3 regions of the Caloramator sp. genome follow, and region 2 is predicted to be linked to each of the others. Evidence: a T-box and tRNA genes for the amino acid it is inferred to sense, from the RefSeq annotation. Region 2 holds a T-box; the other regions hold tRNA genes.
The links. The T-box of region 2 lies ahead of serS (serine--tRNA ligase). A T-box ahead of a tRNA ligase gene usually reads a tRNA of that ligase, here a tRNA-Ser.
Positions count from the first base shown of each region.

Region 1 (14,422 bases), on a different contig from region 2:
AAACTTCTTCAAAGTTATATGTTGTAACGTCTCTTCCACCAAGACCATAGATGTAGTTTTGTACTATCTTTCCATCTGCTCTTCCGTACATAGCACTTACTACTTCATTGAATAATGGGCCGCCTGCTGCATTGAAACCGTCAACCTTATCCATTATTGCAACAGCCTTAACATTCTTTAGAGCTTCAGCTATTTCTTCAGCTGGGAATGGTCTAAATACTCTAACCTTTATTAAACCAACCTTCTTACCTTGAGCTCTTAGAGCATCTACAACTGTCTTTGCAGTACCTGCTGATGAGTTAATTAGAACTAAAGCAGCTTCTGCATCTTCCATCTTGTATTCTTCAAAGAAACCATACTTTCTTCCTGTTAATTTTTCATATTCAGCAGCAACTTCAAGAATTACCTTCTTAGCATTCTTCATTGCTTCTGCTTGTTGTCTCTTATGTTCAAAATAGTGATTTGGTAAATCAAGTGGTCCCATTGATACAGGATCTTGACCTATTAATGCAAATGGAGCCTTTCTTTCTTCTCCAACAAATGCCTTAACATCTGCATCATCAAGCATTTCAAGATTTTCAACAGCGTGGCTTGTTATAAATCCGTCATAACAAACCATAACTGGAAGTTGTACATCAGGATGTTCTCCTATTCTTACTGCTTGCATTAGATTGTCGTATGCTTCTTGAGCATTTTCACCATAAAGTTGTATCCAACCTGAATCTCTTGCACCCATTGAGTCTGAGTGGTCGTTATGTATGTTAATTGGTCCTGAAAGTGCTCTATTTGTGACTGCAAGAACCATTGGTGTTCTCATTGATGCTGCAACATATAATACTTCCCACATAAGTGCAAGACCTGCTGATGCAGTAGCTGTAATAACTCTACCACCTGCAGCCGCAGCACCTATACATGCTGACATTGCACTATGTTCTGATTCAACTGGTACAAACTCAGTTGTAACCTCACCATTTGCCACAAATTGTGAGAAATATTGTGGAACTTCTGTAGATGGTGTTATAGGGAAAGCAGCAACAACATCTGGATTAATTTGTTTCATACCAAATGCAACTGCTTCATTACCACTTAATGATACTCTCTTTGCCATTGCCTAATTCCTCCCCTCATTATTCTTCTGGTACAAAGTCAAGGGCACCGAACTTACATTGTTTTGTACAAACTCCGCATCCCTTACAGTGGTCAAAATCGAATCCTACAAGCTTACCATTTTCAACCTTTATTGAGTTGTCTGGACAAACAACCCAGCAAAGTAGACAGTGCTTACATTTATCTTCATACCAAACTGGTCTCATTGCTCTCCAGTCACCAGTCTTGAAATCTTCTGCATTACCTGCATCTAAAATTACTCCACCTGGTGTAGTTTCTCTCCAAGTTGTTTCATTTGTTATGTTAACCTTTCTTTCTTTATTCATTTCCCTTCACCTCCTCAAGTGCTCTCTTAACAGCTTCCATATTCTTTGGAACAACGTGAGGTTTATTAGCAAACTTATGCTTAAATGAAGCTTCAATGTCATTTAAGAAAGTTTCAACTGGAATTACTCCTGTTATCTTAACAACAGCAGCAAGCATTGGAGTATTTGGGAAATATGCTCCAAGAGTTTCTTCTGAAATCTTTCTTGCATCTATTGTGTATACTCTACCATCGTAGTTTAATTCCTTCTTAATTTCTTCTGGTGACTTTGCAGTATTAACAATCACTGCACCATCCTTCTTAAGTCCTGCTGTAACTGGTACAGACTTAATTAGTGTTTCATCAACAACAACTACATAATCTGGTTCATAAATGTTACTATGTATTGATATTGGCTCATCACTTATTCTGTTGTATGCAGTTATTGGTGCACCCATTCTTTCTGGGCCGTATTCTGGGAAACCTTGAATATACTTTCCAGTATTAAAAGCTACTTCTGCAAGTAATAGTGAAGCTGTCTTTGCCCCTTGGCCACCACGACCATGCCAACGAATTTCAACTAGCTTTGACATTAAATTATCCTCCCTTCACACTCTTTTATATAACAGAAAATTCTGAACAAGCCTGTTATAGCATAATTTGTACTCCTTGTACTATAACAGCACATAAATGCCTTATAATACAAGGGTTTTCAATACAACAGCCTGTCAATTAAAATTGTAACAGACTAAAAAAATCCTGTCAATAAACTTACCTAAAAAATTCGACTTATCTAAAAATTTGTTAATTTATTAACGTTTTGATGGCAAAATAAAAGAACAAGTCAACCTTGTCCTTTAATTAAAAGATAGCCCATTCTAAAAGAACTATAAGACCTATACCAGGTATTCCAAGCACTCCAGCACAAAAAGCTGTAAATATATTAAGAGGAATTGTTATGTTAAATTTTTGTCCTATTATATTTGCTGCAAAAATTATAATGCCACCTATTGCTGTTTTTAAAATAAATTTAATAACTATTAATGATTTTTCCTTCAATGCCATAACAAATAAAAATAATAGAAATATAATTAATACATATACGATTACATTAACATCAACTTGTAAAGGCATATAACTCCTCCTATGAAGTTTGTTTGTTATATTTATATGCCTTAATAGTTAACTATATTATTAATTCTTTTTGCCACTTTGAATAGATAACTTAATCTTGCAAATTCGGCCTTTTCTTTATATATTGCATAATCTATCATATCTGGGTCAGTTGAATACATAAAGGTTTCCTGTGCACTTTTTATTTCTGAAATAACCCTTTCTATTTCACTTTTTACCTCCAACAATTCCTTATTTTCTTGAACCTTTGGAGAACTTATAACCCTTATTGCTTTTTCTAATAAATCGATGGTTGAAACATGTCCATCCATTTTAACCCCTCCTCCGTATTTTACATCTACATTATTGACAAGTTAAGGAGAGTTTATACAAAAAACTAAGGTATAAAATTATTTTTATGTAGTATAAGCATAATATTGTACTAAAAACATCTACAGCCTTAAAAACTTACTACTCCATATCTTATTATTCCCTATACGCCATCATTTTGTAATATACTTTTTTATTGTTCATTATACGAACAATAATATAGAATTTAGTATTGTGTTGTTATACTTTTACTTTATATATAATATGATTTTATGCTATAATTTTCTTAAACGTTTAAGTATAATAAAAAGGAGAGAAAAAGATGGATTGGAAACAAGGCATCTATTCTGATGGCTCAAAGAATTTTTTAAGCAATCCTAATCCAAGATTAGGCGAAACAATTAAAGTTAAACTTAGGGTTTTCAAAGATGCACCTATTAAAGCTATATTTTTAAGATACCTCCCAAATGGAGAACATCATATGATAGAAATGAAAAGAGAAAACGAAGATGATATATTTGCCTACTACAGCACAGATTTAAAAATAAGTGAAAAAACAATTAATTATCGTTTTATGATTGCAACTGATGATGATGTGTATTATTATAATCAGCTTGAGGTTACAAACTACGACCCAAACGAACACTATGATTTTAAGATAATTGCAGATTATGAAAACCTTGAATGGGTAAGAGATTGTGTTTTTTATCAAATATTCCCTGACCGTTTTTATAACGGAAATCCAGATAATGATGTACAAGATGAAGAATATTTTTTAGATGGGCATCCTACTTCAAAACAACCTTGGGGCAAAAAACCTGTAGAATATAGCGAAGGACACTGTTTAGATTTTTATGGTGGCGATTTAGAAGGAATAAAACAAAAAATTCCTTATTTAAAGGAGTTGGGTGTCAATGCAGTTTACATTAATCCAATATTTTGGGCACCTTCTCACCATAAATACGACTGTATAGATTATTTTCAAGTCGACCCGCACTTTGGTGGAAATGAGGCACTAAAGGAATTAGTTGATGAACTTCATAAAAACGATATGAAAATTATACTTGATATATCTGTAAATCATACTGGTTCAGGGCATAGATGGTTTAATAAAGAAGGATTTTTTGATAAATCAACTGGTGCATATAATGATAAAAACGCTGAAGAAAGAGAATACTATTATTTTGATGAAAATGGAGACTATTTTAGGTGGATGGGGGTAGACACTCTCCCAAGTTTAGACTACCGTTCTCAGAAATTAAGAGACATTATATATAGAAAGCCTCATTCTGTTCTTCAAACTTGGTTAAAACCTCCATACAATATAGATGGTTGGAGACTTGATGTTGCAAACAATATGGCAAGAAAAGATGAAATAGATGTATCTAATGAAGTTTGGATTGAACTAAGACAACATTTAAAGGCAGCAAAATCAAATATGTATCTATTGGCAGAACATTGGGCAGATACTTCAAAGTATCTGCAGGGAGATAAATGGGATGCTGCTATGAATTATTATGGATTCCAAAGACCTGTTAGAGATTTTATTGGTGATATAGATGTTTATCTAACAAGAACCCATATACCTTTAAAAAGCAAGCACAAAGACGCTGTAAAACTTGCAAAGCAACTTAGTCAGCATCTTGCACAACTTCCATATCAAGTTAAGATGAATCAGTTTAACCTATTAGACAGCCACGATGTACATAGACTTCATATAATGCCACATATAGATTTTGAAACATACCGTTGTGCTGTTGTTATGTTATTTACTTTCCCTGGAGTTCCATCTATCTATTATGGTGATGAGGTTGGAATTGAAGGAGATCTGCGTTATGGTGAAGGCTGTAGATACTGTATGCCTTGGGAAGAAGACAAGTGGAATAAAAATCACTACAACCTATATAAAAAATTAGCTCACCTTAGAACCAAAGAAGATGTCTTAAAAAACGGCGGGTTTAAAATTCTTTATGCAGAAGGTTCAATTATTGCCTTTGCAAGATTTAATAACGAAAAGGCATTTATAACTGTTGTATCAATGGAAAATGCAGATAAAGAGATTCCTATAAACGGAAGACTCATTGGAATAACTGATAAGAGTAGTATAAATGAAGTATTTAATGAAAAAAATGCTTATATATGTAAAGATGGTATTGTAAATTTAAAAGTTAGTGCCAATAAAGCCTATTTATATGAAATAACTTTAAAGCCCTAAGATACCTTTGCAAAACACAATATTGCCCCACAAATTTATTATTACAAATCCTGAAGAGAAGATATAGTTTATGCAAAATAATACGATAACATTAATGTAAATATAGGTTTATGGGGGTAATATTTATGAATGATAAACCTAAATGCTTTGAGGCAATAGAATTAATTTAAAACACCTGCAAGGGCAAAAATCAACCTCAATGTAAAATGTGTAAATACTATATATGGTTTAAAATGGGAGATGAAGATACAGCAGTAAATATAATAAAAACATTACTACAAGATGAGTAAAGGAAGGTTTTATGCCTTCCTTATACATTTTTTATACAAAAATCCATAAAATCATATATAAAACTATCCTTAGCCTCATCTAAATATATAAAGTTAAACTCCCTATATATACGTATATCTTTAATTGGAACCTCTTTTAAAGTTCCAATCTTAAGCTCTTTTTTTATAGCCTCTCGCGATATTATTGTATAACCTAAGTTAGCCTCAACCAATGATATTATTGCATTGATATTACCTATCTCCATATAGATATTTATATCTTTAATATCATACCCTGCTCCTAAAACAATTTGTTCAAATATCTTTCTTGTACCAGAACCCTTTTCTCTTAATATTAAATTGCCCTTTATAATATCTTTTATATCTACCTCTTTTTTATTTGCAAAATAATGTTCTGGAGAAACAGCTAATACCAGCTCATCATCTTTAAATTTGCTATAACAAAATTTTTGTTTATCAAAAGGCCCCTCAACAACAGCAAAATCTAATTTCCTCTTTAACAACTTATCTTCTATATCTTCTGTATTATACACCTCAAGTAAAATTCTAATATTGGGATTTTGCTTTTGATATTCTGCTAATATCTTGGGCAATACATAACCCCCAATTGTCATACTTGCCCCTACTTTATATGTTCTATGTATTCCCGATTTATTTTTAATCTCATCCAATGCTTTTCTATATAACACGTCTATATCCTGTGCATATTTAAATAATATTTTACCTTCTTCAGTTAATTCTATATTTCTTCCTACTTTCTTAAAAAGTTTAGTACCATAATATTCCTCAAGTAACTTAATATGATTAGATACAGCAGGTTGAGATAAATTAAGATATTCAGCTGCATTTGTATAATTTTTAAATTTTGCAAGGGCAATAAACGAAACCAACTTTGCATCCATCAAACCTACCATCCCCAAACATTTAGCATAAAAATACATAATTATTATAACATATTGTTATAGTTTTATAATAAATCATTTATTGTTTATACAGATATGTGGCATTAATATTATATTTGTTAAAACTTTTGCAAAAGGAGATGACATTATGGAATGGATTAGAAAAAATTATCAAGGAATTCTTCTATCTCTAATTTTATCTATTATAGCCTATAAACTTGGTAAAATATTCCCTGTAATAGGTGGGCCTGTGTTTGGGATAGTTTTAGGTATACTTATAAATAATACAATAGGAAAACCAAAAGATTCTCAAGAAGGAATAAAATTTACTTCTAAAAAAATTCTTCAATGGGCAATCATTGTTCTTGGTGCAAGTTTAAACATAAAACAAATTTATGAAACAGGTATTGAATCATTATCTGTTACTTTCATTACTCTTTCAGTAGCCTTTATTACTGCATTTGTCTTTGGAAAGCTTCTTAATATACCATATAAATTAAAATCACTTATAGGCGTTGGAACTGCAATATGTGGAGGTTCTGCAATTGCTGCAATATCTCCAATAATTGAAGCTGATGAAATGGAAGTTGCATACTCAATATCTACAATATTTTTATTTAATATAATAGCCGTACTTATTTTCCCTCCACTTGGTCATATTCTCGGATTTGATGATAAGTCGTTTGGACTTTGGGCAGGAACTGCAATAAACGATACATCATCTGTTGTAGCAGCAGGATACATATACAGCAACGCTGCAGGTGCCTATGCTACAATTGTTAAACTAACAAGAACAACAATGATTATCCCTATTTCCTTAATCTTTGCAATCATAACTTCAATACAAAAGAAAAAAGAATCAAAACAAAATCTGGGGGTAAATTATAGCTTTAAGAAAATATTTCCTTGGTTTATAATTTGGTTTTTAGTAGCTTCTATTTTAAATACAATTGGATTATTTCCAAAAGATATAATTTCATATATAAACACAATAGGTAAATTTATGATTGTTATGGCACTTTCTGCAATTGGGCTTTCAACAGACTTTAAAAAAATACTTCAAACAGGTATAAAACCTCTCTTATTAGGCCTAATTGTTTGGTTTTCAGTTGCAGTCTCAAGTATAATAGTTCAAACTTTATAATAATTAATTTAAAATCCATATCAAACAACATTAAACAAAGAGAAAAAGAGAAAGGTTAAAAAATCCTTTCTCTTTATTTATACTAAACCTAATTTTTAATATATATATCTATTCAGTTTTTTATTTACTTAATCAACTTAATCCACTCATTCACATTATTAACAACAAAAACTTCTTCTCCACCATCTATAGTTATAACCTTTAATCCTTTTTTAATTATAGAAACTGATATTATTTTTAATTCCTTTATTTCTTTTTATGGAATTATTAATTTATGCGGATTAAAATTAAACTTATGTGATTGAAATATCACAGTTCATCTTTAGTTAAAAATAGCCATCCTCCAGCTGCTTCATTTTTGATAAAATGATTTGCAGGTCCATCATAAATTATTTCTTTGCCATTTGTTATCTCTAATCCAATCTTTTTAAATTTTTTGCTTTGGAAAAACATAAAAATGCCAATAAGTATCCCAAATGAAATTCCTGCCAATACTCCTTGAATAATACCTTTCAATGGTGACAAAAACATAAGCGAGAAAAATATACTCATAAAAAATCCAAATGATAATGCTGCATAGATTAATGTTTTTATATAATTTTTCATTTTTCCCCTCCCATTTTGAAACCACTAATTATTAGTTTTTAAACATAAGCACTTTTTATATCGTTTCCCTAACCCCATCCATTCTCCTTATTTCATTTACATCCTCAGCATCTTCAAGTCTTATTGGCCTTATTAGATAATCCAAAATACTCCCCCTTATTTTTTATTAAAAATACACCCAAGCGAAATGATTGTAAATTTTGGATAATGTCACATTTCACTTGTTATCGTCAAAAAAACTCCTTCAAAACCACCCCTTTAAAACCCTTGAAAAATCTGCCTCCCATATAATACCAGCAAAAAACTCCTTCAAAATTTTTAAAAAAATTTCCAATTTTTATCCTTTATTTTCCAAATAAATATATCGAAAAGGAAAATAAAGTTGTTCAAAATTTAGGGGGTAGGGGATTAGTTTTTTAGGGTTATAGGATTTATAGGGGAATAAGATTTTAGTAAAATAGGGGGTATATCTTTTTCTGATATTTAATCTTATTTTTTCTCTATCAAATCCCTATTTTATTAATCCTTTATTTCCCTCATTTCTAATTCTAAATCAATCCTCTTTATCAACTATAATCCTATATAACTTAAACCCTAAAAAACTCAATACCCTAACACCCTATTCTCCTATTTTCCTGAAATCCTAAAATTATACTAAAAGGAAGAGCCTTAAATTTACTCTTCCTTTTTGAACGACTTTATTTTCTTTTGAAGGAGTTTAATTGGAATTGAAGGAATTTTTTGAGGAATACACAATTTCTGGTGGCACTTATATTTCTCTTCTGCCTTCAAGGGCTTTTAGAAGCGTTACCTCATCTGCATATTCTATGTCCCCGCCTACTGGAATTCCGTGGGCTATTCTTGAAACCTTTATACCAAGAGGTTTTATAAGCCTTGCTATATACATTGCTGTAGCCTCTCCCTCAACATTTGGGTTTGTTGCAATAATAACCTCTTTTACCTCTTCATTCATTCTTGATAAAAGCTCTTTTATTTTAATATCATCGGGTCCAATACCAAGCATTGGAGAAATTGCACCGTGAAGAACGTGATATAAACCTTTGTATTCCTTTGTTCTCTCCATTGCAATAACATCCTTAGGCTCCTGAACAACACAAATCGTACTCCTATCCCTTGCAGTATTTGAACAAATTACACAAGGATCTGTATCAGTTAAATTACCACAAACAGAACAATATTTAATCGTTTCCTTTGCTTCAATTATAGCATCAGCAAGAGATTCCACATCTCTTTTATCCATATTTATAATATAAAAAGCAAGCCTCTGGGCTGTCTTTGTTCCAACACCCGGAAGCTTTGAAAGTTCTTCAATTAATTTTGCAACCTTTATAGGATAAAACAATCAACTCACTCCTTAGAAAAGACCAGGCATATTTAGTCCACCTGTAAGTTTACCCATTTCATTTGCCATCATTTCTTCTGCCTTCTTTAAAGCTTCATTTACTGCTGCTAAAACAAGATCTTGAAGCATTTCAACATCATCTGGATCAACTACTTCTCTATCAATAACAATATCTACTATTTCCTTCTTTCCATTTGCAACTGCCTTAACCTTTCCACCACCAACAGTTGCTTCAACAGTTTCTTGTTCAAGCTTTGCTCTCATTTCTTCTATTTGCTTTTGAAGTTTTTGTGCCTGCTTTAGTAGATTGTTCATATTTCCACCCATTGGGGGCATTCCACCTTTAAACATATAAAAACCTCCCTTAATTCACTATCATTTTATTATATTCATTTTACCTTCTTATTGTACCAGTTAGTTTCTGTAAATTCAATCACAAACTACTCTACTATTTCAACTAAATCCTCACCTAAAACACTCTTTACCCTATCTATTTCATCCTCCATAGGGTCTCCTAATATTCTAAATTCAAATTTAACATCCTTCTTTAAAACCTTTGAGAAATATTCTTCAACTACCTTTTTATTTTCTGCCTTTTCAAGGTTATCTTTACTAAAGGAATACTTTTTATCAAATCCTACAACTATCTTATTGCCCTTTGTTTCTACAACATCCCCAGGCTCAAGATATGCATATATTATCATCTTTTTATTTGCCTTAAGTAAGTTTAATACATCGTGCCAGCTTGCTCTAACTTCATTTATAGATACATCAAGTACAGGAAGTTCTGATAAAGCCATTTCCTTTTTGATTGGTTGCTCTTCTATCCTTTTAGCTACATTAGGCTTTGATTTTTGTGTTTGTATCTTTGGCTCTCTACTTTGTACGATAAAGCTTCCTTCCCTTATCTTTTCCTCTAATGTATTTAGCCTTGACATAATAGTTTCAACGGAAATATCATACTCTCTTTTACAATATCTAATTACAGTCATCTCAAGAAGTATTCTCCATTGATTTGTAATCTTTGTCGAGTTTTCTGCCTCAACAAATAGGTTAACTGCCCTCATTATTTCCTCACTTCTTAGCTTCCTCGACTGCTCAACCAATCTGTTTATAGTTTCCTTACTCAAATCAAGTATTTCTTCAGGATTTTTACTAACCTTTGCAAGAAGCAGGTTTCTAAAATGCCTTGTCATATCTTTAATAAACTGAACTACATCCTTACCACTTAATATAACCTCGTCAATTGTCCTTATTGCACCCTCTATATTTCTATCTATCATAAAATCAACAAGATTAAAAATATGTTCATTGGATGTAAGCCCAAGCATTTCAGAAACTCTTTGGTATTCAACTTTACCATCAGACATTGCAATTGCCTGATCTAAAATAGAAAGTGCATCACGCATTGCTCCATCTGAAACACGAGATATAAGTTCAAGCGTGTCGTCATCACAAAGTGCTCCTACTTGCTGAACGACACTTCTTAATCTTGAAACCATATCCTTTGTTGTGATTCTCTTAAAGTCAAACCTTTGACATCTTGAAAGTATAGTAGGGGGTACCTTTTGAGGGTCCGTTGTTGCAAGTATAAAAATAACGTGCTTAGGTGGCTCTTCTAAAGTCTTCAAAAGTGCATTGAAGGCACTTTGGGAAAGCATATGTACCTCATCTATTATATATACCTTATATCTTGCTCTATGAGGTGGATATTTTACATCCTCAATAAGTTCCCTTACATTTTCAACTCTGTTGTTTGATGCAGCGTCTATCTCAAAAACATCTATTAATGTTCCTGCATTTATTTCCCTACACATCTCGCATTCATTACAAGGTTCTGCATCAACTAAATTTAGACAGTTTACAGCCTTCGATAATATTTTTGCCGTTGACGTTTTTCCTGTTCCACGAGTTCCGCAGAATAGATATGCGTGAGGAATTTTATTTTGCAATATTTGATTTTTAAGTGTTCTTACTATATGTTCCTGCCCTACAACTTGGCTGAAGTTTTGTGGTCTAAACTCTCTATAAAGGGCTTTGTACATAATATCACCCCTTAAATAATTATAACCAATTATAGTAATTTAAAAAAGTATAAAAAAAAGCCCTTAAGGCTATTTTTAAGACCGTGCACCTTACTTCGATGTAAGCCTACAAGCGTTACCTGGGCAGTAAGCTCCAATCAGGCTTACCCGCGGCACACGAAAGTGTTCACTTACCGTTGCTTCCTTCCGGACCTGGCGGGGTTCATGAATTTCCGTTGCGCAGGACCCAATCTTCAACACCACTTACCCAGGTCAGTCCCTACATACTTACACCTAGGTAAGGAATTCAACCCTGCTATAGCGGATTGCAGGTTACAGGGCACCGCTACCTCCCCGTCTAGCACGGTCATGGCGGAGAGAGGGGGATTCGAACCCCCGATACGGGTTTTATCCGTATACGCGATTTCCAGTCGCGCGCCTTCGACCAGCTCAGCCATCTCTCCATGTGCTGACTATTACATTATATATATTTTATTAAGTTATGTCAAGGTGAGATTTGTCAGAAATATTTGTAATAAGTTAACAAAAGGTTACAGGAACCTTTTGTTAACTTATCTTAAATGCTTTAATTTTGATTCAACAACCTTTTCAGCAACTTCAAATAACTCCTTTATTTCTTCAGATGCTAAACTATAGTGAATATTAAGCCCAACCTTCTCTCCCTTAACCACACCAGCATCCTTTAATATTCTTAAATGTTGTGAAAGATTTGATTGGCTAAACTCTATATTTTCATTAAGCTTACATACACATTCTGGCCCATCTATCAAAAACTTTACTATTTTATATCTTATTGGATGTCCTAATGCCTTAAATATTTTAACAATCATTTCCTCCTGTGTCACCTTTAACACCCCTTATTCTGTAGTTAATAATATTATAATTCTCTAAACAAATATATGCAAGACATAAGTAAAAAAGGGCATTTATGCCCTTCCAGTTCTTATATTATTTATGAAGCTCTCTGGCATTCCTACCTCCTCCATATCCTGTGCAGCCCTTTCATAGTCGTATGGTACATACATTATTTCAACCTTAAGCTCATCATCTGCATCTATAATTATATAATTTGCATCTGGTCTTCCATTTTTAGGTTTGCCTACACTACCTGAATTTATCAACATTTTGTTGTAGTATCTTTTAAAATATGGCACATGTGTATGTCCACAAACTAAAATATCGTGGCTTATTTCTCCCATAACCTCTTCTGCTTCCTTTGAATTTTCCTTTAGATATTCATTTATCTTTCTTGGACTTCCATGAACAAATATAAATGTTCTTTCACCAAAAGTTAAAACAGCCTCCTTTGGAAGTGCTCTTAAAAATCTCTTATTTTCCTCAGTTGTGTTTTCTACTGTCCAACCAAGTGATATTCCTGCGTTTTCAGCATCCTTAGGGTTTGGATAATCACATCCACAAACCATTCTCTCAAATCCAACTGCATCATCGTAGTTACCCATAATAGTTAATATATTTTTCTTTCTGATAAGTTCAATTACTTCGTTTGGATGAGTCCCATAACCTACAAGATCTCCTAAACATACTGTCAAATCAACATCTCTTCTTTCTATATCCTCTAAAACCTTCTCAAGAGCATATATGTTGCTGTGAATGTCAGATATAACTGCTATTCTCATATTATCACCTCTTAATATTATTTAATTATATAATAATGTATAAATATGTTGCCTGTAAAGTTAATTTAGTGTTAAAAATTTCTTAGATAACATATATTATTTCCATAAACTATTGTACTAATAAGTATAAAATATTATAATATTTCTATCATATTAAAGGGGGGAGATAAAATTGAAGGACAAGAAAAAAATAGCTGTAGAATTTATTATTCTATTTGGTATTATAAGTGCCTTAGGTGATGTTACCTATGAAGGTGCAAGAAGCGTATATGGTACATATCTTGCATCATTGGGTGCCACCGCAACTATTATAGGATTTATTACAGGACTTGGTGAATTTTTAGGTTATACCTTTAGATTGATTTCAGGATACTTTGTTGACAAGACAGGAATGGATTGGCCTATTACTATTCTTGGCTATACCCTTTTACTATCAGTTCCACTTTTAGGTTTTTCTAATACTTGGAAGGTTGCCGCAATATTTGTACTATGTGAAAGACTTGGTAAAGCAATTAGAAGCCCTGGGAAAAGTTCAATGCTATCCCACGCAACAAAGCACGTAGGAACTGGTTTTGGATTTGGTATATTAGAGGCAGTTGACCAGCTTGGAGCACTAATTGGCCCTCTTGTATTTACTTTTGCCTTAACACTTACAGGAACATATAAAGCAGGATTTAAATTTATGCTAATCCCTGCACTTTTAACTATTGCCTTTGTAATATTTGCAAGAATTAGAGTTCCTAATCCAAAGGAACTTGAGGAAGATATAAAAACTGAAAAGAAGATTGACATTAAAAACAATAAGGCTTTATATACTGAAAAATTTATAAACTACTCCCTATTCATATTCTTTAGTATAGTTGGTTTTGTTAATTTCCCTATACTTTCTTATCATTTCTTAAATAAAAAGATAATATTAGAGGGGGTAATACCTACACTTTATGCCGTTGCAATGGCACTTGATGGATTGTTTGCTCTTATCATCGGAAAATACTACGATAAAAAAGGCTTTAAAGCACTTATGTTTGTGCCTATCCTTTCAGTAGCCCTTGTGATTTTAGGTTTTTCTAAAAATATGTACTTTGCGATAGTATCTGTTATGCTTTGGGGTATTGTAATGAGCATTCACGAAACTATACTAAAGGCTGCCATTGCCGATATAACAACTAAGGATATACGTGGAAGAGCCTATGGTATTTTTTATACAATATATGGTATATCAATGCTAATTGGAAGCGTTATAATGGGTTATTTATATGAAGTATCCACATTATCAATAATTATGTTTTCAGCAATATGTCAATTAGTTGCGTTTATATTCTATTTTAAGTTTAAACGCAGTTTACAAAAGTAATCTATATTTAAA
Region 1 covers NZ_JAIHAO010000042.1:349-14,770, reverse strand. The annotation lists gene porA (pyruvate ferredoxin oxidoreductase) at 1-1,108, opposite strand, end outside; gene JG776_RS10610 (4Fe-4S binding protein) at 1,128-1,433, opposite strand; gene JG776_RS10605 (2-oxoacid:acceptor oxidoreductase family protein) at 1,426-2,004, opposite strand; gene JG776_RS10600 (pro-sigmaK processing inhibitor BofA family protein) at 2,273-2,545, opposite strand; gene JG776_RS10595 (DUF2508 family protein) at 2,587-2,856, opposite strand; gene JG776_RS10590 (alpha amylase N-terminal ig-like domain-containing protein) at 3,177-5,069, shown strand; gene JG776_RS10585 (LysR family transcriptional regulator) at 5,380-6,261, opposite strand; gene JG776_RS10580 (YeiH family protein) at 6,410-7,405, shown strand; gene JG776_RS10575 (hypothetical protein) at 7,715-8,011, opposite strand; gene JG776_RS10570 (acetyltransferase) at 8,067-8,156, opposite strand; gene recR (recombination mediator RecR) at 8,781-9,374, opposite strand; gene JG776_RS10560 (YbaB/EbfC family nucleoid-associated protein) at 9,387-9,725, opposite strand; gene dnaX (DNA polymerase III subunit gamma/tau) at 9,815-11,419, opposite strand; RNA gene ffs (signal recognition particle sRNA large type) at 11,501-11,765, opposite strand; tRNA gene JG776_RS10545 (tRNA-Ser) at 11,769-11,862, opposite strand; gene JG776_RS10540 (metalloregulator ArsR/SmtB family transcription factor) at 11,971-12,264, opposite strand; gene JG776_RS10535 (metallophosphoesterase family protein) at 12,346-13,056, opposite strand; gene JG776_RS10530 (MFS transporter) at 13,229-14,410, shown strand.
Region 1: it has a tRNA-Ser gene. The T-box ahead of serS (serine--tRNA ligase) is inferred to sense a tRNA for this amino acid. The anticodon was not compared.

Region 2 (7,495 bases):
TATAATGCTTCCTAAGGTTGATGGTTTAACATTGCTTAAGAAAATAAGGGAGAGATCCTCAGTTCCAGTAATAATGCTAACAGCAAAGGGCGAAGATGAAGATAAGGTTCTTGGATTTGAATACGGAGCAGACGATTATCTAACAAAGCCATTTAATATATTAGAGCTACGTGCAAGAATAAAGGCTTTACTTAGAAGGACCTATGACATAGTAGCAAATAAAGGAGATATAATAAAATCTGGAGATATAATGATTGACGTTCCTTCAAGAAAAGTTAATATAGCAGGTAAACCAGTTGACTTAACTTCAAAGGAATTTGATATTTTATTCTTACTTGTTACAAATCCAGGGAAAATATATAGCAGAGATACTTTACTTGAAATTATTTGGGGTTATGATTACTATGGAGACTCAAGAACAGTTGATGTACATATAAGACGATTGAGAGAAAAGATAGAAAAGGATCCTAGTAACCCACAATATGTATTAACTAAGTGGGGAGTTGGTTACTATTATAAAGGATGATTTAATTAAAAATTCTGTTAAACTAAAATTATCATTATCCTATGTAGCAATACTAACAGTAGGTTTACTTTTAGTAAATATATTTGTTTTCTTAGCAATCAGAAAGGAGTATATTACTGAAAGAAAAGGCAATATATATCTATATCAGAGAACAATTGCTGATTTGGCTTATGAGGCGGATTTGAATAAAACGCCTCTTTTTGACATTGCAGTAGAAACTATATCTAATCAATCAAATTCAAGGATATTAGTGATAGATGATAAATACATCGTAAAGGCAGATTCTAAAAATGAGCTTATTGGTAAATATTATCAAAATAGAGAGGTTAAAAGGGCCTTTTCAGGTGTAAAAACATCTAAATTAAGGGGTTTTTTAAAGAATAGCTATTTAAGTGTTGCAACTCCAATATTGATTGGAGATAAAGTAAAGGGAGTAGTTTGGTTTTTAACCCCTATAGATGATATATACAATAAGATTATAGTTATAGAAAAGAGATTGTTTACAATTTCTCTATTTATACTTGCTATAGTTACATTAATAGGTTATTTTATATCCACCTATGCTACAAAACCAATATATAGCGTTATTGATGCAATAGAGAATATGGCAGAAGGAAATTTAAAACAGAGGGTTGAAGTTATTGAAAACGATGAGATTGCAAGGCTATGTATGGCCTTTAATGAAATGAATGAGAAAATAACTACAATAGATAGTGAGCGTAGACAATTCGTTGCGGATGCATCTCACGAACTTAAATCCCCTCTTGCCAGCATAAATGTGCTTGTGGAATCTTTGATATCAAGTGAATTGGCAAATAAAGATATGGCAATGGAGTTTCTTCAGGATATACATTCTGAGATAGATAGATTAAGTAATATAGTAAATAATCTCTTGGAACTTACTAAATTGGAAGGAAGTTTTGGAGTTAAGGTTGAAAAGTTTGACTTAAACGACGTATGTCTTCAAGTTGTAAAAAGGGTAGGGTATATTGCAAAAACTAAAAATGTAGAAATATTTTATGATGGTCAGAGTGTAGAAATTGAGGCAAATAGAGATAATATATTTAGGGCATTGTATAATGTAGTAGAAAATGCGGTAAAATATTCCTTTGAATATGGTAGAGTTGACTTTTGGGTTGAAAAGGACAGCAGAGGAGCAATAATACATATAAAGGATCACGGAGTTGGAATACCAGAGGAGGACATACCTAAGATATTCGAAAGATTTTATAGAGTAGATAAAACAAGGGATAGAAAAACTGGTGGAAGTGGACTTGGGCTTTCAATTGTTAATGAAATTATTAAAAAGCATAATGGAACGATAGAAGTAAAAAGTAGGGTGGGGGAAGGAACAGAATTTATAATATCAATTCCTTATGAATTTAAGGGATAGGAGTGTTTTATATGAAAAAATATTTTATATTCCTTCTTTTCACACTCTCATTTTTTATCTATGGATGCAGGCAAAGGGAAGTACAAACATACGATGTTAGAATAGTTGTATATGAAATAGGTGAGGACAATTATTTAAGACCTGTGGAGGTTGTGACAAAGTTTAAGGGTTCCCTTGAGGAGACTTGTGCAAGTTATATAATAGACCACCTAAAAAAGGGAGGGTTTATAGATAATAACATAAAACTTAAATCAATAAAAAAGGAATCCGGAATAGTATATATTAGATTAAACCGTGAAATTGGAGATATGTATAAGGATAGCAACTTAGCACTGTATTCAATAGTAAATACCATAACAGAAGTTCCAATGGTGGAAAAGGTAGTTATTCGAACAAACAAAGGAGAATATACCTATAACAGAAATAGAAGTGTCTTAAAAAGAGATAAGAACTTAAATCCTTCACAGGTTTTAAAAAAGCAGATGGATTTTGAAAAAGAAGGCGATTTTTTTTCTGCATATCTTTTGATGTCAGATGAGGCAACAAATAATTTTAGGAAAAGCTATGATGACTATTACAAAGAGATGATGGAGGTATACAGTTTAGGTTTTACAAATCAAGAGTTTAGAGTTGGTGAATATAATATAGAAGGTAACATAGCCAAAGTAAAGGTTACATTTTTTACACCTGAGGGAGATGTAAATTTACAATTTAAATGTGTAAATATTGATGGAGTATGGTTGGTTGATTGGTTAACCTCACAAACTAATTTGTAGGAGGAGAATATGAGAGGAGAAGAAAGAAGAGAAGCAATACTTAGCCATTTAAAAAAAGCCTCCTCACCTTTAAAGGGAGGAGAGCTCTCTAAACTATACAACGTAAGTAGACAAGTTATTGTACAGGATATAGCTCTTTTAAGAGCAGAAGGACACGATATAATAGCAACACCACAGGGTTATGTTTTAATGGTTAACAACAATCAATTTATTAAGAAAATTATAGCTGTAAAACACAATGAAAATCAAATAGAAGATGAGCTTAGGACTATAGTCTCATTAGGTGGAAGGGTTTTAGATGTGACCATAGAACACAAAATATATGGTGAAATAACAGGAAAACTAATGCTAAGGTCTATATATGATGTAGAAATGTTCATTAATAGGCTTAGGGAGAGCAAAGCAAAACCTTTATCTAACTTAACAGAGGGTGTTCACATTCATACGATAGAAGCAGATAGTGAAAAAGATATGGAAAGAATAACAAAGGCTCTAAAGGAAAAAGGATTTCTAATTGAATAATATTTACAAATAAACTAAAATTATGTTAAAATTTTATTGATTAATATGAAAGGTGGGGGAAAAGTGGATAATAGAGTAACAAAATTAGCACAGGTTCTTTTAAAGTATTCATTGAATTTAAAGGCAGGAGACAAACTTTTAATACAGGGTGGGCAAGCAACTATACCTTTAATAAAGGAAGTATATAGAGAAGCTGTAAAAATGGGTGTTTATCCTCAAGTCGATTTAGGAATCGAAGAGTTAACAGAGATTATGTTAAAACACGGAAATGATGAGCAGATAATGTACATACCAGAGTCAGCAAAAACAGCCTTTGAAACAGTTGATGCGATATTAACTATATGGGGCGAGAAAAATACAAGAATGTTAACAAATATAGATGCATCAAAGATGAAGTTAAGATCAAGAGGAAGAAGACAGCTAATTGATATATTTGAAAGAAGAATGGCAAGTAAAGAATTAAAATGGTGCGGAACACAATTTCCAACTCAAGCAGATGCACAGGAAGCAAGTATGTCACTTGAGGAATATGAAGATTTTGTTTATGGTGCAGGCTACATAGACTTAGAAAATCCTATTGAAAAGTGGCAGGAAGTAAGAGAACAACAAGAAAGAATATGTAGAATACTTGATACTAAAAAGGAAATAAGAATAGTATCAAAGGATACTGATATAAGGATGAGTGTTGAAGGAAGAAAATGGATAAACTGTTGTGGTAATGAAAACTTCCCAGATGGAGAAGTCTTTACAAGCCCAATAGAAGACAGTGTTGAGGGATATATAAGATTTTCATTCCCAGGAATATACGCAGGTCGTGAAATTGAAGATATAAGACTTAAATTTGAAAAGGGTAAAGTTGTTGAAGCAACAGCAGCAAAGGGAGAAGAACTACTACTTGAACTTTTAGATACAGATGAAGGAGCAAAATTCTTAGGAGAAGTTGCTGTTGGAACAAACTATGGAATAAAGAAATTTACAAAGAATATGCTGTTTGACGAAAAGATTGGTGGAACTGTTCATCTTGCAATAGGTAGAGGATTTCCAGAGGCAGGTTCTAAAAATTCATCTGCAATTCATTGGGATATGCTCTGTGATATGAGAGATGGTGGAGAGATATATGCAGATGGAGAACTAATTTATAAGGATGGAAAATTTATTATATAAAAATATGACCCATGCTGATGCATGGGTCATATTATATAATATCATCTGTCTCAATATCTGCTATTTTATCTAACGTTTTTATCTTTTTTATAAGTTGGGATTTATTTATTAAGCCCTTTTCAATAAGAAGCTCAATTAACCCAACAACCATTAGAGTATTTTTATAATCTACTTCCTTTAAATCTGCTATTTGACTTAAAATATCTATTTCACTCATCTTAACCCCTCCCCATTATAATTATTGCCAAGTTTAATTTTTTTAAACAGGGGGGATGAAAATGAAATTAGATATGTTTATGTGTATTATATTTCTTGCTATAATGTCTTCTTTGGGGTTTGTATGTTTTAATATATTAAAACTAACAATATTTGTATATTTACTTTTGTTAGGGGTTAGGGGATTAAGATATAAGTTAAATATGAGAATAAAAAAGAGTAAAGTATTTTGTACCGCCTTTGCACTCTTGTTTTTTATGACCTTTTTAACTGGGTTTACCTATAAAAATCCTAAAAAACCAATACCGGTTTTAACCTACCATAGGGTTAATGATGAGGTTTATGATGCAAAGGTTCCAACAGTATCGGTAAAACAGTTTGAAAAACAGATGAAATATTTAAAAAAGAGAGGATATCAAACAATTACAGAAAAGGAACTACTTGATTATTATAGCGGTATTAAAATTAAATTACCTAAAAAACCCATATTAATAACCTTTGATGATGGATGGAGAGACAACTACGAAAATGCCTATCCAATACTAAAAAAATACGGTTTTACTGCAACAATATTTTTAGCAACGGGTAAAATGGGAGAAGATGAATATTTAACTTGGGATATGGTAAAGGAAATGTATTTAAATGGTATAGCCTTTGGAGGACACACAAGAAATCATATTAATCTATCTAAGGTGGATTTAGATACAGTAGAGAAGGAAATTGAATTGAGCTTTGAAGATATAGAAAAAAATTTAGGAGTAAAGCCTCTTTCTTTTTGCTATCCCTATGGAGGAGGAGATTTAAATAAATCTATTCAACATATAGTTAAAAAGTCAGGTTTTCAAATAGCCTTTGCAAGTTACAACTATGGTATAAATATGGGGAATGTAAATATAATGGCAGTAAGAAGAATATTAATGCCCAGGTTTAATAAACTTCACAAATTTGAAATGCTTCTCTTACTATGGTAATAATAAATTGATGTTGTAATTTTTTGAAATGGTGTTATAATATATATTAAAATAAACTGATGACGGGAAATAGTAAATAAGTTTAAAGTTTAAGAGAGCTGACGGTTGGTGCGAGTCAGTACTTTATCTTATTGAATCCATCCCTGAGGGTTTGCGATGAGCAAAACGGTAACCTCCGTTAAAGGTTTTAAGGTGGGCTTTTAGCCAATTAGGGTGGCAACGCGGAAGGTATGACCTTTCGTCCCTTTATAGGGATGAAGGGTCTTTATTTTTGTAAAAAAATTTAAGTAGATTAATATAGAAAAGGAGGATTTAAAATGTTAGATCTAAAAAGAATAAGAGTTGAACACGAGGCTATAAAAGAAGCAATGAAGATTAGGGGTGAGGCCTTTGACCTTGAAATGATTGACAAGGTTGTTGAGCTTGATGAAAGAAGAAGAAGCATTCTATCTGAAGTTGAAGTTTTAAAGAATAAGAGAAACACAGATTCACAAGAAATAGCAAAGCTTAAAAAGGCAGGCCAAAATGCAGATGAACTATTAAAGGAAATGAAGGAACTATCAGATAAAATTAAGGAATATGACGCAGAACTTAGTAAGGTAGAAGAAGAAATAAACTATCTACTTCTAAGAATACCAAATGTTCCACATAAGGATGTTCCAAAGGGAGAAACTGATGCAGACAACGTTGAAATTAGAAAATGGGGAGATGTAAGACAATTTGATTTTGAAGCAAAGGCTCATTGGGATATAGGAACAGAGCTTGATATATTAGATTTTGAAAGAGCAGGGAAGGTAACAGGAGCAAGATTTACCTTCTATAAGGGACTTGGTGCAAGACTTGAAAGAGCAGTAATAAACTTCTTCTTAGATACACATATAGATAAACACGGATATACAGAAATATTCCCTCCATTTATGGTAAACAGAAAGAGTATGACAGGAACAGGACAACTTCCAAAGTTTGAAGAGGATGCATTTAAGGTGACAAATGATGACTACTTCCTAATTCCAACAGCAGAGGTTCCTGTAACTAATATGTATATGGATGAAATATTAGATGGAAGCAAATTACCAATAAAGCACGTTGCATATTCTGCTTGCTTCCGTTCAGAAGCTGGTTCAGCAGGACGTGACACAAGAGGATTAATAAGACAACATCAATTTAATAAAGTAGAGCTTGTTAAATTTGCAGATCCAGACAATTCTTATGAAGAGTTAGAAAAACTAACTCGTGATGCAGAGGAAGTATTACAACTTCTTGGATTACCATATAGAGTTGTTCTAATTTGTTCAGGTGACTTAGGATTTACGGCAGCAAAGAAATATGATATAGAAGTTTGGATGCCAAGTTACGGAAGATATGTTGAAATTTCAAGCTGTTCAAACTTTGAAGATTTCCAAGCAAGACGTGCAAATATAAGATTCAAGAAGGATGCAAAAGATAAGCCAAGATTTGTGCATACACTAAATGGTTCAGGTGTTGCAGTAGGAAGAACTGTTGCAGCAATACTTGAAAACTATCAACAAGAAGATGGCTCAGTAATCATACCAGAAGTTTTAAGACCATATATGGGTGGAATAGAAAGAATAACAAAGTAATTATAAAAATAGGAGTAGCAACTAAAAGGGCTACTCCTATACATTTATGCTATATATTTATCATTGCATAAAATGAAAGGTGATTATATAATAAATATTGTTGATGGGCAATTAAGACAAAAACAAAAAAATAAAATTAAAAAGATGTGTCAATATTATTTGGAAATGTCACCTAAAAATAAAATTAAAAAGATGTTGACAACAAAGTAAGTCGCTGATATAATAATAAATGTCCGATACGGAGAGGTGGTCGAGCTGGTTTAAGGCACCGGTCTTGAAAACCGGCGTAGGGGTGACTCTACCGTGGGTTCGAATCCCACCCTCTC
Region 2 covers NZ_JAIHAO010000056.1:2,458-9,952, reverse strand. The annotation lists gene JG776_RS11590 (response regulator transcription factor) at 1-526, shown strand, start outside; gene JG776_RS11585 (HAMP domain-containing sensor histidine kinase) at 504-1,919, shown strand; gene JG776_RS11580 (GerMN domain-containing protein) at 1,931-2,695, shown strand; gene JG776_RS11575 (transcription repressor NadR) at 2,705-3,217, shown strand; gene JG776_RS11570 (aminopeptidase) at 3,263-4,381, shown strand; gene JG776_RS11565 (hypothetical protein) at 4,413-4,598, opposite strand; gene JG776_RS11560 (polysaccharide deacetylase family protein) at 4,660-5,568, shown strand; T-box leader at 5,619-5,817, shown strand; gene serS (serine--tRNA ligase) at 5,886-7,169, shown strand; tRNA gene JG776_RS11550 (tRNA-Ser) at 7,410-7,495, shown strand, end outside.

Region 3 (10,245 bases), on a different contig from region 2:
TAAATAAGAAAGTATAATTATCTGCCTTTAATTCAAGACTCTTTACAACTGGAACCTTAACTTCAATATTTGAAGTAGCTTCAACACCTTCTAACGAAACTTTAACTGTTACATTTCCTGAAAAATCCTTTGGTGCTGTGAATAATCCCTTTTCAATTGTTCCAGCTGTACTTGTCCAAACTGCTGTATCTGTTACATCTACTTCACTACCGTCAGAGTATTTTGCAACTGCCTTAAATTGTGCAGTTTCTCCTCTCTCTACAGCATTTTTATCCTTTGTTAATTCAATTGAAACTACATGAGGTTTAACAAGGTTAACATTAACAATCTGAGTTGATACATTACCTGCCTCATCCTTTGCTGTAACTACAATTTCATATTGGCCAAACTCACTAAATGTTAATTCCTTTTCAAATTCACCATTTTCATTTAGTGTTACAACTTCATTATTAACCTTAACCCATTCAATCTTGTCATTATCAGTTACTCTACCCTTTAAAGTAACCTTCTTGGTTTCAAATGTTGCGTTACTTTCTGGACTTGTTATTTCAATCATAGGAGCATTGCTATCTTTAATTATTTCAACAGTCTTTACTGTTTCAAATCCAAATAGGTCAACTGCTCTAAATGTAACTTTATTTACTCCATCCTTTAATTTAACGTCATAAGTATATGACTTTGATACTCCATTTCCAACTTCGCTCTCTTCATAGGCGATTTGATTTCCATTTACATAAAGCCTATATCCAAATACCTCATCAGAAACATTTAGTTTAACAGTGTATTTGTCTACATCCTTAGAAACCTTTACTTTACCATCATTGATTCCTTCAAATTCAATTACTGGAGCAGTTGTATCAACAAATACCTTATACGCAAAGCTATTCTTATTACCTGCTAAATCTTCTACCTCAACATATATCCTATTTACTCCATCCTTTTCAAAGTTTACTTCTGTAAAATACATATAAACTAATCTTGCTTCATCTGATACTCCATCAAACACATACCAAGGTTCTACAGGTACTTCTTGCCCATTAATCTTTAGGCTCTTTACCATTTCGCTTACTTCACCTGAAAGCCATACTTCTCTACTATCAAACATTGAACCACTGTATCCTGGAGTTATTGTTGGCATTGTAGTATCTACTACTATCTTTACTTCGCCTTCTGTTATAAGCGAATTATATGCATATGCTCTAACTATTAAATTGTGCTCTCCCTCAGTTAATTCTTTAAATTCAAGCTTATTATTATCCTCTACCTCTTCTCCATCAAAGAATACCTTAACGTCATCTACAAAATATCTAATAGAGTCATCAAATGTATACTCAATTGATACATCATTTTGATTTGTATAATATACTCTATCAACATTGAATTTAATTAGTGAATTATCCACCTCTACTCTCTTAATTTGGAAATTACCTGCATAATCAACTGCCACTATTTCAATTACATTTAATCCGTTTTCAAGGTCAACAGATAATTTAAGTTCATCTGTTGGTTTAAATTCTATTATATTGTCATAATTTTCATTTACAGCAACTAAGTAGTACATTATTCCTAAATTGTCATTGCCTTCAAACTCCAAGTCATATTTATTTAAGCCTGTTGGTTTATCTCCTGATAAAACTTCAACTTCAGGTTGTGTTAAGTCAACCTTTACAGGCATTGTAAGTTCTGTCCATTCTGCACCTTCAAAATCAACTTTTCCTAAAAGTCTTATAAAGTACTGTCCTTCAGGTGCTACAAAGTATTCATCCTTTTCCTCATCATAGAGCATTCCATCCCATACCCAATCAAAATTGTACTTAGCTGGGAATTCTTCACTTACTCTATTTTTCCTAATGTTCTTATCATAAGAAATAGTTCTTAAAACATTCTTATTGGAGTCTAATACCTCAATCTTAAATTCCTTTGCATTTCTTAAGAAAGAAACAAGAGGCATTACTCCATCAAACATAGAGTCTCCATTTGGTGAAATTGCAATATATTTTGGATTTATAATTGGCATACCATATTCTTCATTATATCCGTCAACTCCTAAATAGAATCCAATTGAGTCTACTAATGTTGTTTGGGCATAATATGAATTTTCATCCCACATTGGTGCATCAAAAATTCTTACTTTATCCCATTCTCCATAGAATCCCATATATGGCATTACTAATTCTGGATTTTTGCTATCCTTTTCTATTAAACTAATAAAACCTTCAACAAATATATTACTTGGTGCACTTTCAGGTACATTTAAAGTTACTGTTACCTCTTTTGTTTCATTTGGTGCAACTGTAACTTCATTTTCACTAAATGAAATTGATGCACCTGTAAGTTTCATAGCATTTGGATATAATAAACCATTTCTTTGATAAGTAGTTAAGACACCATATTTATCTACTAAGTTGAATGTATAAGTTTCTTGACCAAAGTTAGTTAATTTTAACTTAAATGTTGTCTGATTTGATACTTCCTTAAGTGCTGCAACAGCTCTTCCACCTTCAGTACTTACTGTAACATTTGTCCTTATTGCTTTATCTACCTTAATTAATCCTGCACCCTGTTTTCTTGTTAGATATGGTAATCCTACCGCTTTATCTATCATTGGCTCTGCAGTATTTGTTAATAATCTCTTTGCAAGTTCAACAAATTCCCTTGGAGTTAATCCCATATTCTTTGATTTTAGGTATTGAACAACAAGTGCAACAGCTCCTGATGTATGAGGTGCTGCCATTGATGTACCACTCATTGTCTCATACTTATTTGCATTTACAGTTGAATAGATTTGTCCTCCTGGTGCTGTTAAATCTGGTTTAAAATTCAAATCTGGTGTTGGTCCCCAAGATGAAAAATCTGACATTTTATCAGCGTTTGAATTTGGAGCAACTGCCTGCTTTCCTTGGAATTTAACCTTAACACCATTTTCTATGTTGTTTAATAGCTTTACTCCATCTGCATTGTTTATAAAAACAGCAGGAATTTTAACTGATGGGTCTGTCGCCATATTAATATATGAATTATCTCCATCTCTGTTAAATACAATTACACCAACCGCACCTGCTGCTTGTGCATTTAGCTTCTTTTCTACAAAAGTTATAGCCCCTCTTTTTATTAAAGCAATCTTTCCTGTTAAATCTTTTCCTTCAAAATCTTGAGGCAATCCTAAGTTACAATAAACAAGTTCATATTCTCCCTTTAATACTCCAACTGGATCAATTTCTGATATAGTATAACCCATATCACCTGTTTCATTACCTAATACATATGTTAAAGCTGGAAGTCTTAAATGTGTATTCTCTGATGATGCAACTTGTATAGTATCTGGGAATAAACCAGGTGAACCTACTATAGATGTATCTGGGTCTTGTGCATATGATACATATGGATATGTTGAGTAATATGAATTACCTGCTGAAACAACAACCACAACCCCTGCATCTGTTGCATTTTTTATTGCTCTTTGCTCTGGGTCATCAGGCATTACAAATCCTGCTGATGAACCTAAACTCATATTTATTACATCTGCACCGTGTTTTACAGAATCATCAATTGCTGCTGCAATATCATCAGTAAAGGCACCAGCATTTGCTGGATCATTTGAGAAAACCTTTAATGCAAGAACTTGAGCCTCTGGTGCTACACCTTTAATTTCACCATTTGCAGCAACTATACCAGCAACATGCATTCCATGCATACTACCTGATTTGTCAATTATGTCTGTATTCATATCTGCATAGTTATATCCGTATGGAACCTTATCTGTAAAGAACTTACCTGGTCCTTCTGTTATTGAGTTTTTATTTAGCTTTGCCTTTGATGGATCTGTTAGCTTCATATCCTTGTGTGTATAATCTATTCCTGTATCAACTATTGAAGCAACAGTACCCTCACCCTTAAATCCAAGTTCATTCCAAACAGTTGGTGAGTTTGTAATATTAACAGCTGTTGACATATCAAGATAATATTTGTTAACAACTGTTACCTTTTTTACTCCCTTAATCTTTCTAATTGCATCTATGTCTCTATACTTAACAGTTAAACTAACACCATTTAAAACGCTTTGATAAGTATGTCTAACTTTACCAAACTTACTAATTTGATATATAAGTTTTGTCTGATTAACCTTTACATCATCAATCAACTGTTTATTATTTTTTAAACTTACATTCTTTGAATTTGCCAAATCCAATGCAGTTGGATTGTCAAATTCAACTATTATCCTTACATTGTCATCTTCTTTTGGTTCTGGTTTCATATTGTCAAAATTGTCATCAACTATTGATACGTTACCAAACTTTTGGATTAATGCTCTTCTTGCATCAACTTCCTTAAAGTTTTTAAGATACTTTTGCAGTTTGAACTTTTGTACCAAATTTTCTTGATTTGCACGTCTGTTTTCAGCTGCCTTCGTCATAGGCATTAAACTTGAAAACAAAAGAGCAACAGACAGCGTGAAGCTAATAAATTTCTTCATCTTCATATCGATCCCCCTTTATTTATTTTTTTAATTGAATAAAAATAATTCATCCCTCCTTTTTCATTTTTTCCTTTATTGTATTTATACTATATTTTTAAAGCGATGAGTATATATAATCGTTCGCAAATTATACCAATTATGTATTACATTGATTTAACATCTACAAAAAAAATAATAGAACGACAATTTTGTCGTCCTATTATTTACATATTTAAAAAATAATTTTAATAAATATTAAATTTTGGCGGAGAGAGTGGGATTTGAACCCACGGTACGGTTGCCCGTACGCACGATTTCGAGTCGTGTGCATTAGACCACTCTGCCATCTCTCCATCTAAGTAATATGATATATGTATTATTTTTTAATGTCAACATTTTATATTTAGTTAACTTGTATTGTTTTTTCAATAATGATATAATTTTATTATCGATTTTCGATAACGAATTTAGATAGGAGTGTTTATTAATGGATAGCAAAATATTACGCAAACTTTTCCTTGGCTTTATCGAAATACACATACTTCACCACGCAAAAAAGAAACCCTTTTATGGTTCTTGGATGATAGAGGAACTTAAACACCACGGATATGATATAAGCCCTGGAACATTATACCCTATTCTTCACACCCTCTGTAAAGAGGGACTTCTATCTGTAGAGGAACAAAACGTAAACGGAAAAATCAGAAAATACTACTCTATTACTAAAGAGGGTGAAGATGTGCTTATAAAAGCAAAAGAAAAGGCTTTAGAACTTATTAATGAAATAGGAGGATAAAACTATGTTTGAAATAAAAAATCTCAAATACAAAAATATACTCTATATTGACCACCTTAATATAAATAAAAACGCCGTCACAAGCATAGTAGGGGAAAGCGGTAGTGGTAAAACAACTCTACTTAAAATGCTAAATAACATAATAAGCCCTGATGAAGGAGAAATCTATTATAACGGAAAAGAACTAAACCAGTACAACCCAATTGATTTAAGAAGAAGAGTAGTTATGCTTCCACAAACTCCCATTATATATAAGGGAAGTATATTGGATAATATTTTAATAGGCAAAAAATTTTCTAAGTCTGAAATCTATGATATTAAAGAGATAGAAAATCTTTTAGAAAAATTTAATGTAAATAAAAACCTAAATGAACCTGCTGAAAATTTATCTGGCGGAGAAAAACAAAGGGTTTGCTTAATTAGGGTACTTATAATGAACCCTGAAGTTATACTTTTAGATGAGCCAACATCTGCCCTTGATGAAAATACAGAGGATTTAGTCATTAATTATGTAGTAGAATATGTAAAGAAAAATAATAAGACTCTTATTATGGTAACCCACTCTAACGAAATAGCAAAAAAATACTCAGACCATATAATTGAAATAAATAAAAGGAGATGATTTATTTGAATGGAGCTGTAAAATTATCAATAATGCAGGTATTGTCTGCCTATCTGTTTATACTAATTCTTCTTTTAATAGTTAAAAGGAGAGGCTTAAATAGAGAAAAGGAAATAATAATATCTACTACTCGAATGACTCTACAACTAATTTTAACAGGATATATTCTAACATATATATTTAAAAATCCAAATCCTTTTATAACCCTCCTTGTAATATCAATTATGGAGATTTTTGCAATACAAAACATAATAAAACGTTCTAAAACTAAACTTTCTTATGAACTTAAAAAAGTAGTTATTTTTTCTATGATAGTTGGAACATTATTTACACTATTTTATTTCATTTTAATAGTCATAAACATTAAACCTTGGTATAATCCTCAATACTTTATTCCTCTTGCTGGTATGATAATAGGCAATTCTATGACAGGAATAAGCCTTGGAATAAACAAATTAATTGATGGATTTAAAAATCAAATTGATGTAATTGAATGTTCACTAATGCTCGGTGCATCTCCTAAGGATGCCTGCAAACCAATATTAGATAATGCCTTCGATTCTGCAATACTACCTACTATAAACTCTATGGTTGGAATGGGAATAGTATTCTTACCTGGTATGATGACAGGACAAATACTATCAGGTTCTTCGCCCTTAGTTGCAATAGAATATCAAATTGCTATTATGCTTGGTATTTTAGGTAGTGTATCAATAAGTGTAATCATATTCCTATTGTTAGGATATAAAACCTTCTTTAATAATAGAATGCAAATTAAAAGAGAGGAACTATAATTCTCTCTCAAGCTATTGAAAAAGTTATATATTGATTAGCCCATTAAGGATTTCTTGGGCATTCGTTCATTTCACTAAGCAATTCTAAGCTTTTCTTTGTTTAAAAAAGTCCTACCCTCGCTATGCCATCGTCCTGATGGCCGCTCGGCTCGGCACATCCTGTGCCAAATTACGGACTTTTTTAAAGTCGAAAATCAAGAATTGCTAAAGTTCATGAAAGAGCCTATTAAAATCCTTTCATGGGGCTTTTTCATACTTTAGCTAACAATTAGGTTTGTCAACAATCTGAAAGAAGTACTATAATCGTCTCTTTTTTTTAAAAAAATTGCTTAAAAGGTCTGCACATTCCTTAGAAAGCACTCCCCCTATAACCTCTATCCTATGATTTAATCTCTCATCACATGCAATATTATAAAGGGTTCCACAGGCACCAAACCTTTTATCATAGGCTCCAAAAACCAGCCTTTTTATTCTGCTATTTACAAGTGCCCCAGCACACATAACACAGGGCTCTAAAGTTACATATATTTCACAGTCAATAAGCCTCCATCCACCTAATGCTTTACAGGCTTCCTTTATTGCAATTATCTCAGCGTGGGCTGTTGCATCTTTTAAAGTTTCCCTTAAATTATGTCCTCTTCCTATTATTTTTCCATCCTTAACAATCACAGCACCAACCGGCACCTCATCTAAATATAGGCATTTTTTTGCTTCCTTAATAGCCTCATTCATAAAATACTCCATAACATCACCCAAAGATATTATAAATTATGTTTATAATAAAATAAATACAATTATAACGCCAATTACTTTACTTTAATAATTATTTTCTGGTAATATATAATTAATAAAACAAAAGGGGTGATTTTATGTGTTATTTTATTTTTGCCGAAACAAAAAATACTATCAATGAAAAGGTTATAGAAAGAAACGAACAGAGCAGCCTTTATGTACAAAATTTATCTTATTTAGTTGAAATTAAGGATAAAAATTTATATCATATAAGTAATGGTCACTGTGCCTGCGATATTGCAGTAAGTCCCCATAGATTAATTGACAATGTAAAGGACGTACTTAAAAATATTGAAGGCGACTTTGATTTTATAATTATAGATAGCGAAAAGGATGATGTTGAACCTCTACTTGAAGAAAATAAAGACTTTGAATCCTTTTTATCTAAATTTGAAGAATTAACAATTAACTTCAATGAATTTATTAGCAAATATCCAAATCAAATAAAGTTTGACACTCTCTACAAAATAAAGCGATAAGCCTATGCTTATCGCTTTATTTTAAACTTCTTTTTAGAAAAAAGGCTCCTGAACTGTGAAAACACATCAACAACATCAGAAACTGCTGATACTATATCATCCACAGTCGCTGCAACCTCATTTACACTTGATACAATATCTCCTACCTCATCACCCTTTGATTCTATACTTGCTGCAATTTTATTCACATTATCAACAAGCTTAGGTAGGGTATTTAATGTGTTATCTATATTGTTTTTATTTGTATCTAATATGCTGTTAATCTTGTCTGCCATTAAGCCTAACTTCTTTAAAGTAGTAACTATATAATATGTAATAAAAATTACTGCAACTATACCAACTACTGCAAGTATATCACTTAAAGTTATAGTTAAAGTTAAACTACCCATATATTATTCTCCCTCTTTTTCCTCTTCATCATTGCAGCAATCTTCACCTTCTCCACAGCAGCAGCCCATATCATCTTCACAGCAGCAGTCAAAATCCTCTAAACATTCTTCTCCTTCACAGCAGCAACTTGTCTTAACAACCTTTGACTTTACGTTTTCTGCAACTTCCTTTGCCTTATCTAAAGCCTCCTTTGCACCCTCCTTTAAATCCTCTCTTGTTTCTTTACCTGACTTTGGTGCAAATAATATACCTGAGATTGCTCCAAGTGCCGCACCTATAGCTACACCCGCTGCAAGACCTTTTCTTAAACTCTTTTTTGCTCTCTTTTCTCCTCTTAAATCAATGTCAAACCTTTTCATAGTATCAACCTCCTTTTGTCATATTATACCACAAAGTATAAAAAAGTAAACTATTTCGACAAATAAAGGACTTTTTACTCTATTATAAAGCCCTTTCATTATAACAGTTTCAGACAAATTATAAGACTCATTTTCTTCCATTTTATCAACTTTTTTAATAGGTTCGCCACAAAAGCTACAAAAATTGCTGTCCTCTTTAACTTTCCTCACACAATTTATGCTCTTTCTGTATTTTCATAAACCCTTCTGGCTAAATATAATGCTAAACATATTCTAAAAATAACAAACATATAATTACCTCGTCTTTTTATTGGCATAAAAGCCCCTATAAACAGGTCATATTCATTTCTACAGCACCCTTTTTTAGTCTTTGAAAAATCTAAGCTCTATAGGTCATTTTTCAATCCCTAAAAAATTCATTTTTTAGCTGCTAAATTAAGTTTTATACATGGAATGTATAAAATATTTATCTACCTCTATTACTTGACAAATCTAATTTTATAAAAATTTCAAAAAACCCCTTATATATAAAGGGCCAAATAGGTTATTTATTCACAAATTGTATATACATTAATAACAATTATTAATTACTTTTTTAACCTTTTTATTGTTATTTTATATATTCTTTATTTTCTGTTATTGTCCTTGTAATTAAGCCCGTAGCAATTACTGATGTAACTATAAGCTCATATTCATTAATTTTTGGTATTCTATCAATAGCAGTTTCATATATTGCAGCAGCTACATCAACAGCTAAATCATAAATCAAATCTACCTTTTTATCAGCTAAAGCCTCTCCTTCGGCTGTTTCTATTATAGAATAATATGATGTTAAAAATAGATCTTCAACTACATCAATAAGATCAAATTGGGTTATATTTTTTTTCAAAATAAAATCTCTTATAAGCTCTATTTTATTATCTATATCGTCATTTGACTTTTTCATTGATTTTTTATTATTAACATTTTCTTTTTTCTTTGTCATTTAAATACACCTACACTTCCATATTTAATAATTATTAACATACGTTAAAATCTAATTATTACTAAAACAATATAAAAATATTGATTCATTTATTTAACTTTATCAATCATCTTATTTAACTCATCAACTAAATCCTTAGGCAACTTTTCTTTTGCTTTATTTATAATCTCTTCTGGTATATCTTTATAATATGCTTCCGCTATTGCACCAGAAATACATGCCATTGTATCGCTATCACCACCTAATGATACTGCTTTTCTTATTGAATCTTCAAAGCTTTTTGATTCTAAAAATGCTATTATTGATTCCGGAACCGATCCTTGACAGGTTACATCAAATTTATATGTAGGCCTTATTTCATCTAATTTTCTACTCAGATTATATCCAAACTTTTCTTCTATGTAATTTTTTATAAACTCCTTGTCTTTTCCTTTTCTTGCAAAATAAATTGCTATAGCTGTAGCCTGTGCACCTTTAACACCTTCTACATGATTATGTGTCACCTCTGCTGTTATTCTCGCTTCATTTAATATTTCTTCTTCGCTATCAAAAAAGTATGCCACAGGACTAAC
Region 3 covers NZ_JAIHAO010000054.1:888-11,132, reverse strand. The annotation lists partial or broken gene JG776_RS11480 (S8 family serine peptidase) at 1-4,480, opposite strand, end outside; tRNA gene JG776_RS11475 (tRNA-Ser) at 4,720-4,809, opposite strand; gene JG776_RS11470 (PadR family transcriptional regulator) at 4,944-5,252, shown strand; gene JG776_RS11465 (ABC transporter ATP-binding protein) at 5,257-5,874, shown strand; gene fetB (iron export ABC transporter permease subunit FetB) at 5,880-6,668, shown strand; gene tadA (tRNA adenosine(34) deaminase TadA) at 6,966-7,412, opposite strand; gene JG776_RS11450 (hypothetical protein) at 7,538-7,939, shown strand; gene JG776_RS11445 (DUF948 domain-containing protein) at 7,948-8,328, opposite strand; gene JG776_RS11440 (YtxH domain-containing protein) at 8,332-8,688, opposite strand; gene JG776_RS11435 (hypothetical protein) at 9,299-9,673, opposite strand; gene JG776_RS11430 (ADP-ribosylglycohydrolase family protein) at 9,763-10,245, opposite strand, start outside.
Region 3: it has a tRNA-Ser gene. The T-box ahead of serS (serine--tRNA ligase) is inferred to sense a tRNA for this amino acid. The anticodon was not compared.